DNA from 2 places in the Amycolatopsis sp. NPDC051373 genome. Region 1 is predicted to be linked to the other one. Evidence: riboswitches for the same ligand, from Rfam matches in the RefSeq annotation. Region 1 holds a riboswitch; the other holds the start of a gene.

Region 1 (7,745 bases):
CAGCGCGTCGTCCGTGCCGGTGCTCGCGAGCGCGCGGAAGCCGGCGAGGCTCCACCCGTCCGGTGTGGACACCGACTCCACCAGCAGCGCGACGATCGGCGTCATCAGCAGCGCGATCACGACCGTGGCGGCACCGACCGTCCACCACTCGCCTTTTCTCGGCCGCCGGGGAGCGGACTGCTTGAGCTTCACGGCGTTCTCGCGGCGGCGTCGGGCCATCGCGCCGAGTGCGAGCGCGGCGAGGACGGCGGCGAACTGGATGAGCGACAGCGCGGCCGCTCCGGAGAGGTCCAGCAGGTCGACCGTGCGCAGATAGATCTCGGTCTCGAGCGTGCGGTAGCGGCCGCCGCCGAGGATGAGCACCACGCCGAAACTGGTGGCGCAGAACAGGAACACGACCGCCGCGGCCGACGCGACGGCCGGGCCGAGCGCAGGCAACGTCACCGTGCGGAAGGCCCGCCACGGCGAGGCCCCCAGCGCGCGGGCGGCCTCCGTCGCCCGCGGGTCGAGGTGGCTCCACAGCCCGGCCACGGTCCGGGCGACCACGGCGACGTTGAAAAACGCGTTCGCCAGGACCAGCGGCAACACGCCGCCGTCGGGCCACAACGCGCGGAACGCGAGACCGACGACCACCGTCGGCAACACGAACGGCACCAGCACCAGCGTGCGCGCCAGCCCGACGCCCGGCAGCTTCACGCGCGCGAGCACATACGCCACCGGCAGCCCCGCGACCACGGCGACGACCGTCGAAGCGGCGGCGCTGACCAGCGTGAACGCGGCGAGCTGCCACGTCTGCGCGTCGGCCAGGACGGTGTCCACGCCGCCCGCCGAGAAGCCGCGGCCGAGGATCGCGACGACCGGCCAGGCGAAGAACAGGACCAGGAACGCGACGGGCAGCAGTCCGAGCAGCGCCAGGCCCGCCGTGCGCGCGGTCTGCGCCTGCGTTACGCGCCCATGAGCGAGCGCCATTCACCGATCCACTTCTCACGGCCGGCCTGGATCTGGTCGGCGGGCAGAGTCGCGGGGTCCTGCGGCAGCGGCGCGGCCGCGGCCCAGCCGGCGGGCAGGTCGACGCCCTCGCGGGCCGGGTAGACGTACATGTTGGCCGCGACCGTCGCCTGGAACTGCTGCGAGAGCAGGAAGTCGACCACCTTCTGGGCCTGCGGCACCTGCTTGGTGTTCGCGAGGACGCCGGCGTACTCGATCTGGCGGAAGCACGTGTCGAGCAGCGCCTTGGTGCGCGGCTTGCCGTCGTCACCGATCTCGGCGGCCGGCGAGGACGCGTACGAGACCACGATCGGGCGCGGGCCCTTGCCCGAGGAGCCGGAGAAGTTCTTCGTATAGGCCTCTTCCCAGCCGCTGTCGACCTTGACGCCGTTGGCCTTGAGCTTGGCCCAGTAGTCGTGCCAGCCCTGCTCGCCGTACTTCGCCACGGTGCCCAGCAGGAACGCCAGCCCGGGCGACGCCGTGGCGGGGCTCTCGGCGACGGTGAGGTCCTTGTACTTCGGGTCGGCGAGGTCGTCGTACGTCTTGGGTTCGGGCAGGTGCTTGCTCGCGAAGTACGCGGGGTCGATGTTGACGCAGACGTCGCCGACATCGACGGCACTCAGGCGGTGCTGCGGGTCCACCGAGTACCGCTGCGGCCCGCGGTCGGCCTCGGGGCTCGTGTAGGCCTGGAAGACGCCTTCGTTCAGCGCGCGCGAGGCGAACGTGTTGTCGACGCCGAACGCGACGTCGCCGATCGGGTTGGCCTTGGTGAGCACCAGCTTGTTGGTGAGCTCCCCCGCGTCGCCCGACTTGAGGATCTTGAGCTTGATCCCGGACTGGCGCTGGAACGCGTCGAGCACGTCCTGCGGCGCGACGAACGAGTCGTGGGTGACGAGCGTGACCGTCGGGGTCTGCTGGGCGTCGCCGCCCGAGCCGCCGGACAGCGAGCACGCGCTCGCCAGCACCGTGACCGTGGCCAGGCCCAGCACCGTGCGTGCGGTCCGCGGAATCATCTGCCCTCCTGCACTTCGCCGTGAGCAAGGAGAGCAGGCCTCCCTGCGCCGGCATGATCCGGAATCAGGTGCGAACGGTCGCGGGTCTCGGGCACCCGCCTCTCAGCCCGGCGTACCGGACTCCCGTGGCAACCGTGCAGCGTAGCCCAAACGGGTTCACCATTGGACACATGGCGCAACTACTGAGCGATTCCGAGATCTCGTCCGCCCTGGCCACCGTGCCCGACTGGCAGCGCGACGGCGCCACGATCACCCGTTCGGTGACCCTGTCTTCCTTCCCGAACGCCGTGGCCTACGTCGTCCGCGTCGCCGAACTCGCCGAGGCCGCCGACCACCACCCGGACATCGACATCCGCTGGCGCACGGTGACCTTCCGCCTCTCCACCCATTCCGAAGGCGGCCTCACCTCGAAGGACTTCGCGCTCGCCGGCCAGATCGACGCCGCGCTCACCGTGTGACGCGCCCTACTGTCGCGACACCTTCCGCGGTCTGAGACGTCCCCTCTTCGTACGTTCCACGAGGAGGGATCTCTTTCCATGACCCAGGCAATCGTCGTCGGCACCATCGCGTTCACCCTGATGGTGGCCTCCGCCGGCGCGGTCCTGTGGCGCACTTTCCGCGCCCACCGTGATCTCGACCACAGGCCGTAACACCACCCTTGATCAGCGCGCTATCCCAGCGGAATCCGCCCGCCCCGCCCCCGCTAGGACACGCGATGAACAACTCGCCCACCACCCTGTCCGCCACCCAGCGCGCCTGGATCACGATGTTCGCCACGGCGTTCACGCTGGCGGTTCTGGTGGTGCTCGGCCTGCTCGGCTGAGCCTTCTTTCGCCCTCGGGACTCGTCACCCTCGGCGCGCACATGCAGCCGCCTCGATGAGATACCCCCTCACTTTGTCGTGAATTCAGTCCACACCTTCACCGGACCTGGCGAATCAGCACCAGAAACGCCCGATTTTGACTAAGGTGGGCCTTTCGTCGGCTGCTGGCGCCTGCCGACGAACAGGACTGGACATCGCGATGCCCGAGGGGGGACCTCGACATGCCCGACTTCACCGTCGACATCGGCGGTTTGCAGGCGCTCGGCAAGAATCTCGACCGCGTCGGCGAGAACATCGAGCAGGCCACCAAACGCATGGAGGACGTCGGTCCGGACTCGATCGGCCCGGACGATCTCGACGAAGCCTGTGCCGATTTCACATCGGACTGGGCCGGAGGGCTGAAGAAGATCAAGGAAGCCGTCTCCGGCATCAAGGGCGGCCTCGACAACGCGGTTCAAGGCTATGCCGAACTGGAAGAAGGTCTCAAGGGATCACTCCAGCACATGGCCGCCAAGATCGAGGAGGCGACCGCTGGATGAGCGACGCCGACTACCCGTCTCTCCGGTTCGAGCCGGCGCGCGGCAATGTGAGCACAGTTCGTGAACTGGCCAGGCAAATCAGCGACACGGCCACCTACACGGACGAAGCCTTCAACGTGCTGAAATCCATCCAGGACAAGAAAGACGTCTGGACCGGTGATGCCGCCGAAGCATTCGCCGGGAAGCTCGACCAGCTACCCGAGTACCTCGACAAAGGCCAGAAATCGTTGGCACTGGCCGGCAAAGCTCTTGCCGATTGGTCCGACCGGCTCGACGCGCACCAGCAAAAGGCAAAGCAGCTGGAAGAGGAGTGTCGGAAAGCTCTCGGTGACGCCGAGGCGAAGAACTCCGCCGCGGAGTCCGCCCGAGACCTTGCACTGCAGCAGCCTGACAACGCCACGATGCACAACGAGGCGACGGACAAGATCAGCGCGGCCAACGCCGCTTGGGCCAGGGTGGAAGATCTCCGCAGGCAGGCCGAAGACGTGCGTGATGCATGGGAAGACGACGCGGACACCTGCGCGGACGCTCTCAAAGATGCCGCGGAGGAGGCTCCCAAGGAGTCGTTCTGGGATTCGCTCGGCAGCATGTTCGACGACATCGGGGGATGGTTCAAGGACCACCTCGGCGATATCGGGGACATCGCGGGCATCGTGTCCGCCGTGGCCGGTGCGCTGGCGTTCATCCCCGTTCTGACCCCGATTTGCGGGCCGATCGCCCTTGGTGCAGGCGCCGTCGCACTGGCCGCGCACGGCGCGGACATGGTGGTCAACGAGAAGTACGACGACCCGAACGCCTGGGTCTCGCTCGGCGGCGACGTTGTGGGGCTGATCCCCGGCATCGGCGCGGTGTCGAAGGGGTTCAACGCCGCAGGTGACGCCGTCGCCGGTGTCGACCGGCTGGTCGACGTCACCAGGGCCGGTGGCGCCCTGAGCACCGCGAGCGACGCCGCGGCGGCGGGCGGGCGCGCGTTCGCCGACGAAATGCCGCGAGTGATCAGCGAGATGAAGGACCCGAGCAAGGCCGCGCAGTGGCTGGCGGACAAGGCGATGGGCACCGGAGCGCTCACTGACCCCGCGCTGACGCAGAACGTCGCGAAGGCGTTCGAAGGCGGAACCAACGTCGCTTTGCAAGTGCCGTCGGCAGCGGGCCTGTTCGACACGCACGACGCCACGACCGATGCCAAGAACGCAGCCGGCTGGGGCGGTTTGGCCACCGGCATCCTGACCGCGAGGTGAGCGTGGGAATCTCGGATCTGCTCAATCCCGGACGCACCGAGGCGCCGCTGGCCTTCAAGGTGCTGGAACAGTTACACGAGATCGACCTGACGGAGAATCCGGAGATCAGGGTTCGGCGGAATTACGACCGGCTCCGGGCATCGTTGCACGGGCTCACCGAGCGTCAAGCACTGCATCTCGCCTACAGCCAGGAATACCTGATCGCCGAGCTGAACGACCACGGCGGCGTCTACCTGGGACTGTGCTGCGCTCGGTCCGAGACCGACCCCCACCGGATAGTCACCGCTCAGTTTTCAGTCACCGTCCAGGCTGCGGACCTGCACGCGGAACGTCCGCTCGCCGGCGCGGCAGGAGGTCTGCGCACGCCCGGCTCTCCACGTGAAGTGGTGCTGGAGCGGTTTCCCGCGGGTGACGGTCTGATCGTCGCCGAGGAGCTGTTGGTGACTGTGCCGTTCGGCCCGCTCGGCGAACCGGCTCCTGCCGAGCACCGGGTCCGTCAAGCACAGGTCAGCTTCGCGTGCCCAGACCGACGTCGGATTACCACGTTCGGCCTGTCCAGCGAGAGTCTCGATGACTGGCCGTACCTGATGGAGATCCTCAACGGGATCGTGAACAGCGTGTCGTTCACCGATCCGTCGTCGACCAAATCGATCAACGCCACACTAGATGCGTGAATCCATGATGACGAGGAGGGCATGGTGACGAACGTGATCGGCGCGAGCGTGGTCGCCCTGGTCGCGCTGAGTCTGCTCGCCGACCGGCTGCGCCGGCGTACCCAGCGGCTGGGCAAAGCCGTCGAGCAGGTGCACCGCGAGCTGGCGAAACTGCGTCCGGGGTCCGACACGGCGTTGGTCGCCGTGTGGTCGGCGCACCCGTTGAGCGACCACATGATCAAAGAGCTGGCCACCGCTCGCGGCTACCGGTACGTCGGCGAGCGGATGACCTACAACGGAGCACGCGGCCTCGAGTTCAAGCCGCCTCAGCAGCGACGGAAGCTGTCACTGGATGTCTGACAAGGTCGCGAACTCCATCGCACTCTGGCTGCTGCTGCCCGCGCTGTCGCTGGTCGTGCTGGTCCTCGCCGCGCAGGTGGCCGGCACACCGCGGGCGACCCGGCGGCGCCGTCGCGAAAGTCAGCTGTGCCGGCTGCAAAGCCTCGGCTCCGGCACTTCGCTGGACCTCGACTGGCTGGAGTATCGGGAGATCCCCAAAGCCGAGCTGCTGGACGTGCTCGGCGGGCAGGGCTGGATGTTGTGCGCTGAAGACGTCGGCGATACAGCCTGGACACTGCACTTCACTCGGCGAACCGAGCCTGCCGAGGTCGGCAGTGCGCGTACTCGCTTGGCGGGTGAGCTGGCCGCTGCCGAGCCGGACGTCCAGGGCCGCTACCTCCTGGACGCCAGTCAGTACCCGGCCATCCCATTGAACGACGTCCGCCGCGCCGCAGAATCCGCGGGCTGGGAAGTACGCCGAGTGGCACAAGACAGCGCGCGCCCCAGCCTGGAGCTCGCCCGGCCCGGAACGACCTCCGTCCACGACCTCACTGACGGACCGTTCACGGTCGCCGGCGAACCACCATCGGCCGCAGCGTTGGACGCCGCCCGGCAGAAGCACAAGCTCTACGCACAGCAATTCGCCAGGCAGGTGAGGCTTGCATTGTTCTACGGCTTCGTCGGTGTCTTCATCTTCGTCGGCACGCTCACTTCTGCCGATGGCAGCACGTTCTGGCTGCTCCTCGCCGTGTCAGCGATCGTGCTCGCGCTCTGCGGCCTGGCCGTGACGAAAGCCGCCACGGTCCGACAGCGCCGGCGCACGGAGCTGGGCGAAATCCTCGATGAGAACGTCTGACCGAGCGAACAGGGCTCACCTGACCTCCGGTCAACTGGCGTGGGTCGGCGCCATCGCCTCCATGCGCTGGAACGCCAGTTCGGCGATCCGCAGGAGCCGCGCGTAGTACGGCCGCCCTGCTTCGGGGAACTCGGCGAGCGAGTCCTGCAGTCTTGCCTCGCATTCCGCGAGCCAGTTCCACCGGTCATCCGCCGGCAATTCTCCGCGAGACACCCGCTCCGACGGCGCGTAGATGTCGGCGTCGATCATCACAGCGCACACCGAGCCGTAGTCCCGGCCCCGCACGACCTCGGGAGCGGGGAACGGCGCCGCGCGGTGCTCGGCGAGGGCGGCCTCCAGTTCGCGGATCACCGGGTCAATTTAGAGTTTCCACGCCGGAACAAGGACCGCGTTTACGGAGAGCAGGCTCAGACGTTGAACCTAAACTCAACCACATCGCCATCCGCCATCAGATAATCCTTGCCCTCCATCCGCACCTTCCCCGCGGCGCGCGCGGCGGCCATCGAGCCGGCCTCCATCAAGTCGGCGTAGGACACGATCTCCGCCTTGATGAAGCCGCGCTCGAAGTCCGTGTGGATGACGCCCGCGGCTTGGGGGGCGGTGGCGCCCTGGGGGATCGTCCAGGCGCGGGATTCCTTGGGGCCGGCGGTGAGGTAGGTCTGCAGGCCGAGGGTGTGGAAGCCGGCGCGGGCGAGGGCGTTGAGGCCCGGCTCGGCCTGGCCCACGGACTCCAGCAGCTCGCGCACGGACTCCTCGTCGTCGAGTTCCAGCAGCTCGGATTCGACCTTCGCGTCGAGGAAGACAGCGTCGGCGGGGGCGACGAGCTTCTCCAGCTCGTCGCGGCGACCGGAATCCGTCAGCACGCCCTCGTCGGCGTTGAAGACGTACAGGAACGGCTTCGTCGTCAGCAGGCTCAGCTCACGCAGCGCCTCGAAGTCGACTTCCTTCTGTGCCTGGAACAGCGTCCGGCCCGCGTCGAGGATTTCCTTGGCGCGCTGCGCGTTCTCGAGCGCCGGACGCGCCTCCTTCTTGGTGCGCGCCTCCTTCTCGAGGCGCGGCAGGGCCTTGTCGAGCGTCTGCAGGTCGGCGAGGATCAGCTCGGTGTTGATGGTCTCGATGTCGCTCGACGGGTCGATGCGGCCGTCGACGTGGACCACGTCCGGGTCGTCGAACACGCGGATGACCTGGCAGATCGCGTTGGCCTCGCGGATGTTCGCGAGGAACTTGTTGCCCAACCCGGCACCCTCGGACGCGCCCTTCACGATGCCCGCGATGTCCACAAAGGACACGACAGCCG
Region 2 (7,745 bases), on a different contig from region 1:
ACGCAGGTCGGCCTCATCGCCGTGGCGCACTCGACACAGCGTGAGTTCTCCCCCGCCGCGCGGCCACCGGTGGGCGAGATCCTCTCGTTCGACGCCTGGACGGCGTCCGCGTCGCTAGGGTGAACAGCGTGAGCGACCCGCAGATCACGCTGACCGTCAGGCACACGCCGTCCGCGCTGGATTCCCGGCGCGGAGTCGTGCGGATGCACCCCGAGGTGCTCGACGCGCTGGGCCTGCGCGCCTGGGACGCCGTGCACCTCACCGGCGCCCGGCGCAGCGCCGCGCTCGCCGCGCCGGCCGAGGAGGGCACGCCGGGCGTGGTGCTGACCGACGACGTCACCATGTCGAACCTCGGCGTGTCCGAGGGCTCCGAGATCGTGGTGACGCCGGCCGACGTCGCGGCGGCCAAGACGGTCACGGTCTCCGGTTCGCGGCTGGCCAGCGTGTCCGTGCCGCCGCAGACGCTGCGGCTCGCGCTCACCGGCAAGGTGCTCACGCGGGGCGACGCGGTTTCGCTGCTCCCCCAGGACCTCGCGCCCGCGCCGGGTTCGGACGTCGCGGCCGTGCGCGGGCAGCTGTCGCGCGCGATCGGCGCGACGTGGACCAACGAGCTGCTCACCGTCACCGCCACGGAGCCCGCGGGCGTGGTCGTGGTGGGACCGTCCACTGTGGTCAGCTGGCGCGACGGCGCCCGCACGGGCGAGACGCCGACCGACACCGTCCCCACGCGCAGCGCGACGGCACTCGTCCGAAGCACGGCCGTGACGGCGGCCGAGGACTACCTCGACGCGGAGGTCGTCGAGGAGGCGAAGCTGGAGGAGCTCACGGAACCGATCCCACCCGTCGCCGACCTGGTCGGGGCGGAAGGGGCCGCGCGCAAGCTCGCCGAGTGGTTCGACCTGGCGTTCCGGCGGCCGGAGCTGCTCGAGCGGCTGGGCACGTCGGCGCACCTGGGCGTGCTGCTGTCCGGGCCGGAGGGTGTCGGCAAGGCGACGTTGGTGCGGTCCGTCGCGCAGGCCGAGAACGTGCGCGTGGTGTCGCTGGTCGCGCCCAACATCGCCGTGCTGGAGCCGAACACGGCCCACGCCCGCCTGCGCGAGGCCGTGACCCGTGCCGCCGACGGCGACGGGCCCGGGGTGCTGCTGATCAACGACGTCGACGCGCTCCTGCCCGCCACGCAGCCGCCACCGGTCGCCACCGTCGTTCTGGAGGAACTGCGCGCGGCCATGCGCCGCGAGGGCCTCGCCGTGGTGGCGACGACGCAGCGCGCCGAGTCCGTGGACCCGCGGCTGCGCACCGCCGACCTGCTCGACCGCGAGCTCGGCCTGCCGCTACCCGCCGCGAAAACCCGCGTGGAGCTGCTACGGATCCTGCTGCGTGACGTGCCCGTGGAACCGGGCGCCGACCTCGGCGTGCTCGCCGAGAAGACGCCCGGGTTCGTCGCCGCCGACCTCATCGCCCTGCGCCGCGACGCCGCGCTGCGGGCCGCGCTGCGCCAGCGTGACGTCGCCGAGCCGCGGATCTCGCAGCACGACCTGCTCGACGCGCTCGCCACCGTTCGGCCGATCTCCCTGTCCACTTCGGACAACCTGGCCACGGGCGGGCTGACGCTCGAAGACGTGGGCAACATGGTCGACGTCAAGCAGGCCCTCACCGAGACGGTGCTGTGGCCGCTGCGCTATCCGGATTCCTTCGCCCGCCTGGGCATCGACCCGCCGCGCGGAGTGCTGCTGTACGGCCCGCCCGGCGGCGGCAAGACGTTCCTCGTGCGCGCGCTGGCCGGCACGGGCGCGCTCAACGTGTTCGCGATCAAGGGCGCCGAGCTGCTGGACAAGTGGGTCGGCGAGTCGGAGCGGGCGGTGCGCGACTTGTTCCGGCGAGCCGCCGACGCCGCGCCGTCACTGATCTTCCTGGACGAGATCGACGCGCTGGCGCCGCGGCGCGGGCAGTCGTCCGACTCCGGCGTGGCCGACCGCGTGGTCGCCTCGCTGCTCACGGAGCTCGACGGCGTGGAGCCGATGCGCGAGGTCGTGGTGCTGGGCGCCACGAACCGGCCCGAGCTCGTGGACCCGGCGCTGCTGCGGCCGGGCCGGTTGGAGCGGCGCATCTACGTGCCGCCGCCCGACGCGGAGTCGCGCACCGCGATCCTCAAGGCGACGTCGAAGAACACGCCGCTGGCGTCCGATGTGGATCTGGCGGCCATCGCGTCCACCCTGGACGGTTACTCCGCCGCCGACTGCGCCGCGCTCATCCGCGAGGCCGCGCTCACGGCGATGCGCGAGTCGCTCGAGGCGCACGTGGTCACCGCCGCCCACCTGGCGAAAGCGCGCGAGGTCGTGCGGCCGTCGCTGGACCCGGCGCAGCTGGCGACGCTGGAGGCGTACGCCCAGGCGCAGCAGGAACGCTGACGAAAACGGGCCCCACCTTCGCGGTGGGGCCCGTTATTTTCGCTGGTCAGCTGCCCTTGTGGCCGCTCTGGTAGTCCTTCGTGATGATCACTATCACGCCCGGGCTCGAGTTCTGGATGCCGTCGAACCGCGGCTGGGCCTGGAACCCGAACTCGGCGGCCAGCTGCTTCGCCGCGGCCTCCTCGTCGGTGCCCGGCCGGAAGTAGGCCGTGGTGTGCGGGATCACGCCCTGCGGGTAGTTGCCGACCTCGGGCACGTTCCAACCCGACGCGCGGAAGTCGTCGGCGGCCTGCTCGGCGAGGTGCGGGATCGTCGAGTTGTTGTAGACCCGCACGGTCACCCACTTGTTGGACGCCTGCTGGCCGTTGCCCGGCTGCCCCGGCTGACCACCGGGCTGGCCGGGCTGACCCGGCTGACCGGGCTGTCCGCTGGGCTGGCCAGGCTGGCCCGACTGGCTGGCCGGCGGCGGCGAAGGTGCCGACGAAGCCGGTGAAGACGGGGCCGAAGACGAAGGCGGCGTCGCCGGGGACGACGAGCCCGGCGCCGACTGCGACGACGAAGGCGACCCGCTCGAGCTGGTGGGCCCGGCGTTGTTGTCGCTCGATCCATTACCCGACAGTGCGGTGACGCCGCCGACGATCGCGGCGATCACGGCGACGCCGATGAGCGCGACGCCCGCGGCCCGCATGGGCCGGGACAGTCCCGAGAAGAAGCTCATGACAGTTCGATCCCCAGCCGCCTGGCGCCGCGCTTGCGCTGCCGGGCGGCGCGCGTCTTGCGCAGCCGCTTCACCAGCATCGGGTCGGCCGCCATGGCCTCAGGCTTTTCCAGCAGTGTGTTCAGCAGCTGGTAGTAACGGGTCGAGGACAGCGAGAACCGTTCCCGGATGGCGTTCTCCTTGGCACCGGCGTGCCGCCACCACTGACGTTCGAACGCGAGGATCTCCACCTCACGCTCGGTCAGGCCGCCCACATTCTCCGGCGGCGACGGCTGCTCCCCAGCCATCGACTCCGCGGCGTCCATGCGGTCCTCGCAATCGGTTTCGGCTGTCCTTCCGCGGGCGCCATTCAACCACGGAACCCACTCTCGACATGGGCATCCGGCGCGGCGCGTCACGGTCCGATCCAGGTGTATCAGACGGGTCCGACTAAACTCGCTGCTCGTGACCGTCCACCCCATCCGCATCGCCGGCGATCCCGTGCTGCACCAGCCGACCCGTGAGGTCACGGAGTTCGACGAGCAGCTGCGCACGCTGACCGAAGACATGTTCGAGACGATGTACGCCGCCGAAGGCGTCGGCCTCGCGGCCAACCAGATCGGCCTCGACCTGCGCCTGTTCGTCTACGACTGCCCTGACGACGAGGGCGTCGAACACCGCGGCCTGGTGGTGAACCCCAAGCTGGAGACGTCCGAGGTCCCCGAGACCATGCCGGACCCTGACGACGACTGGGAGGGCTGCCTCTCGGTCCCCGGCGAGTCCTACCCCACCGGCCGCGCGTCGTGGGCGCGCGTGAGCGGTTTCGACGTGGCGGGTGAGCCGATCACCGTCGAGGGCACCGGCTACTTCGCCCGCTGCCTGCAGCACGAGACGGACCACCTCGACGGGTACCTGTACCTCGATCGCCTGGTGGGCCGCCACGCCCGGGCGGCGAAGAAGATGCTGAAGAAGAACAAGTGGGGCGTGCCGGGGTTGAGCTGGCTGCCGCCGAAGGACGAGCCGGCCGAGGCCTGATTTTCTTTGTCGACGAGTCTCCCGGTCCCGGGTTGGGGCCGGGAGACTCGTCGTTTCAGCGGGTCAGCGGTCGAGGAAATGCTCGCGCACGAGGGCGGGTTTTCATCCCAGACCTGCTCCGGCATGGTGTCCGGCGAAGGCACCGAACTCCGGCGGTTCGCCTTTTCGCCCGGGGCTTTCCTGCGCAACCCTGATCGGTGTTGCGCCGGCGTGTTTTTTGTTGCGGGGTCGGGTTTTCTGTTGTTGTCCACAACTCGGGGTTCGCTGTGGACAACTCGGCTTCGGGGATCGTTTTGTCGGTGGGGAGCGGTAGACTGGCCAAGGGCCGCTCCCCCGAGGATGGGTGGGGGCTTTCCCAAGGTGAGTTACTGGGGGCACAAGCAGCTCGGCCGCGATTTTCGGCAGTTGTGGGCCGGCGAAACGGTGAGCACGATCGGGAGCCTGGGCTCGGCAATGAAGACGGAGCCGTGCGCACGATAAACGGATAATCGCGCCGGCCGCGGGAGTAGTCGGCGGAAATCGCGCGGAAACCACGGAGAGCAGTGGCCTGGGCCTCTTGACCGCTTCGGAACCGGAAGAATCGGGCCGCGCTCATCGCCGACACCGCCACCAGTCCGGCGAGCAGAGCTTTCCTCACGAGACGCCCCCGAAGTCGGCGCAGCTGACCGTCACGTGACCGTCTGTCGACCGGATGCTCCGATCCGGTGAAGAACACACCGGACACGGGGTCGCCTTGTGCTCGCGTGATCCGCCGTGGCATGGTCGAAGGACAACCTCATAACCAACGCGGGAGCTCGCGCCTTGGCGGGCTGAGAGGGTGGCTGGTGTCTGTCTGTGGACACCCGGTGCCGCCGACCGCATGAACCTGACCGGGTAATGCCGGCGTAGGGAGTGAACGTCGTTGACGACGCTGGAGAACGAGCCTGCCATCACGCCTTCCGTGACCACGGGGCCGATCACCGGTTCGCACAAGGTCTACCACCGCACCGAGTCGGGCCTGCGGGTTCCGGCGCGGCGCATCGACCTGTCGAACGGTGAGCACTTCGACGTGTACGACACGTCCGGGCCGTACACCGACCCGGACGCGAAGATCGACGTCCACAATGGACTTAACCCGCTGCGCGCGGGCTGGGCAGACGGCCGCGCGCACAACACCCAGCTCGGCTGGGCCAAAGCCGGTGTGATCACGCGCGAGATGGAGTTCATCGCCGCGCGCGAGCGGTGCTCGCCCGAGTTCGTGCGCGACGAGGTCGCGCGCGGGCGGGCGGTGATCCCCGCCAACCGCAAGCACCCGGAGACCGAGCCGATGATCATCGGCAAGAAGTTCCTGGTGAAGATCAACGCGAACATGGGCAACTCGGCCGTCTGGTCCTCAGTGGAGGAAGAGGTCGACAAGATGGTGTGGGCCACCCGCTGGGGTGCCGACACGATCATGGACCTGTCCACCGGCAAGCGCATCCACGAGACGCGCGAGTGGATCGTCCGCAACTCCCCCGTGCCCGTGGGCACCGTGCCGATCTACCAGGCGCTGGAGAAGGTCAACGGGGAGCCGGAGAAGCTGTCGTGGGAGGTCTACCGCGACACGATCATCGAGCAGTGCGAGCAGGGTGTGGACTACGTCACCGTCCACGCGGGAGTGCTGCTGCGCTACATCCCGCTCACCGCCCGGCGCGTGACCGGCATCGTGAGCCGCGGCGGCTCGATCATGGCCGCGTGGTGCCTCGCGCATCACCAGGAGTCCTTCCTGTACACGAACTTCGAGGAACTCTGCGAGATCCTGCGCAAGTACGACGTCACGTTCTCCCTCGGCGACGGCCTGCGCCCCGGTTCGATCGCCGACGCCAACGACCGTGCGCAATTCGCCGAGCTCGAGACCCTCGGTGAGCTCACGCACATCGCGCGCGAGCACGACGTGCAGGTGATGATCGAGGGTCCCGGCCACGTGCCGATGCACAAGATCAAGGAGAACGTCGAGCTCGAGGAACAGCTCACCGGCGAGGCGCCGTTCTACACCCTCGGTCCACTCGCGACGGACATCGCGCCGGCGTACGACCACATCACCTCGGCCATCGGCGCGGCGCAGATCGGCTGGTACGGCACGGCGATGCTGTGCTACGTCACGCCGAAGGAGCACCTCGGCCTGCCCAACCGCGACGACGTGAAGACCGGCGTGATCACCTACAAGATCGCCGCGCACTCCGCCGACCTCGCCAAGGGCCACCCCCACGCGCACGAGTGGGACGACGAACTGTCCAAGGCCCGCTTCGAGTTCCGCTGGAACGATCAGTTCAACCTGGCGCTCGACCCCGACACCGCGCGCTCGTACCACGACGAGACGCTGCCCGCGGAGCCGGCGAAGACCGCGCACTTCTGCTCGATGTGCGGCCCGAAGTTCTGCTCGATGCGGATCACCCACGACGTGCGCAAGTACGCCGAGGAGCACGGTCTGTCCACTGTGGAGGCCATCGAGGCCGGCATGGCGGAGAAGTCGGCCGAGTTCGGCGAGCAGGGCAACAAGGTCTACCTCCCGGTCGTCGGGCAGTAGCTCCACCCGCTATTAAAGGCAGCAGTCATGACCGAAACACCCCGCACCGCCCTCACCATCGCCGGATCCGACTCCGGCGGTGGTGCGGGTGTGCAGGCCGACCTGCGCACGTTCTTCGCCCACGGCGTCCACGGGCTGGTCGCGCTCACAGCCGTCACGGTGCAGAACTCGCTCGGTGTGCAGGGCTTCACCGAGATCCCGGTCGAGGTGGTCACGGCGCAGATCAAGGCCGTGGCCGGCGACATGGGCGTGAACGCGGCCAAGACCGGCATGCTCGCCACGGCCGACATCATCCAGGCCGTGGCGAGGACGCTCGACGAGGTCCACATCGGACGCGACACGGATACCCCGTTCGTCGTCGACCCGGTGGCCGCATCGATGACCGGCCACGCGCTGTTGCGCGAGGAAGCGCTGGAAGCCATCCGCACGGAGCTCTTCCCCCGCGCCACGCTGATCACGCCGAATCTCGACGAGGTGCGGCTGCTCACCGGCATCACGGTCACCGGCGCGGAAACCCAGCGCGCGGCGGCCGAGGCGTTGCTGGAGTTCGGCTCGCGGTGGGTGCTCGTGAAGGGCGGGCACCTTTACGAGGCCGAGGACTGCGTGGACCTGCTGACTGACGGAACGGACGTGCTGGAGCTCAGCGGCGTGCGCATCGACACCGACAACACCCACGGCGGCGGTGACACGATGGCCTCGGCCATCACGTCGTCGCTCGCCAAGGGCGCCGACGTGCCGACGGCCGTGACCGAGGCGAAGCAGTTCATCGAACGCTGCGTCGCCGAGGCTTATCCGCTCGGCGCCGGGGTGGGGCCGGTGTCCCCGTTCTGGCGGCTGGCCGACTGACCGGCCACACTGGACCCGTGACCGACGACGCCGCCGCCCGCGCACTGTGGGCCCAGATGCCTTTGGACCTGCAGTTCGAGGTCGACCAGCTGGTCTCGGCCAACAAACCGGCCGCGGCCCTCAAGGTGATCCGGAAATGGGGCCTGGACCCCAAACCGGGCATCGCCGAATCACGTGCGGTGACCGACTACCGCAAGAACGTGCTGAAGCCACC

What was found. Region 1 has a riboswitch for thiamine pyrophosphate ahead of AB0383_RS28220 (thiamine ABC transporter substrate-binding protein). Riboswitches for the same ligand answer to the same signal wherever they lie in the genome.
Region 2: another riboswitch for thiamine pyrophosphate. It lies ahead of thiC (phosphomethylpyrimidine synthase ThiC); the one in region 1 lies ahead of AB0383_RS28220 (thiamine ABC transporter substrate-binding protein).

Annotation. Positions count from the first base shown of each region.
Region 1 covers NZ_JBFBAE010000016.1:9,594-17,338, reverse strand. Annotated here, with positions in the region: gene AB0383_RS28225 (iron ABC transporter permease) at 1-969, opposite strand, end outside; gene AB0383_RS28220 (thiamine ABC transporter substrate-binding protein) at 945-2,000, opposite strand; TPP riboswitch at 2,024-2,137, opposite strand; gene AB0383_RS28215 (4a-hydroxytetrahydrobiopterin dehydratase) at 2,171-2,458, shown strand; gene AB0383_RS28210 (hypothetical protein) at 3,045-3,362, shown strand; gene AB0383_RS28205 (putative T7SS-secreted protein) at 3,359-4,600, shown strand; gene AB0383_RS28200 (hypothetical protein) at 4,597-5,274, shown strand; gene AB0383_RS28195 (hypothetical protein) at 5,296-5,613, shown strand; gene AB0383_RS28190 (hypothetical protein) at 5,606-6,448, shown strand; gene AB0383_RS28185 (hypothetical protein) at 6,479-6,799, opposite strand; gene ychF (redox-regulated ATPase YchF) at 6,856-7,745, opposite strand, start outside.
Region 2 covers NZ_JBFBAE010000013.1:91,643-99,387, reverse strand. Annotated here, with positions in the region: gene AB0383_RS24940 (nitroreductase family protein) at 1-123, shown strand, start outside; gene AB0383_RS24935 (AAA family ATPase) at 129-2,408, shown strand; gene AB0383_RS24930 (LytR C-terminal domain-containing protein) at 2,455-3,126, opposite strand; gene AB0383_RS24925 (DUF3263 domain-containing protein) at 3,123-3,431, opposite strand; gene AB0383_RS24920 (peptide deformylase) at 3,571-4,140, shown strand; TPP riboswitch at 4,917-5,048, shown strand; gene thiC (phosphomethylpyrimidine synthase ThiC) at 5,042-6,685, shown strand; gene thiD (bifunctional hydroxymethylpyrimidine kinase/phosphomethylpyrimidine kinase) at 6,713-7,531, shown strand; gene AB0383_RS24905 (hypothetical protein) at 7,549-7,745, shown strand, end outside.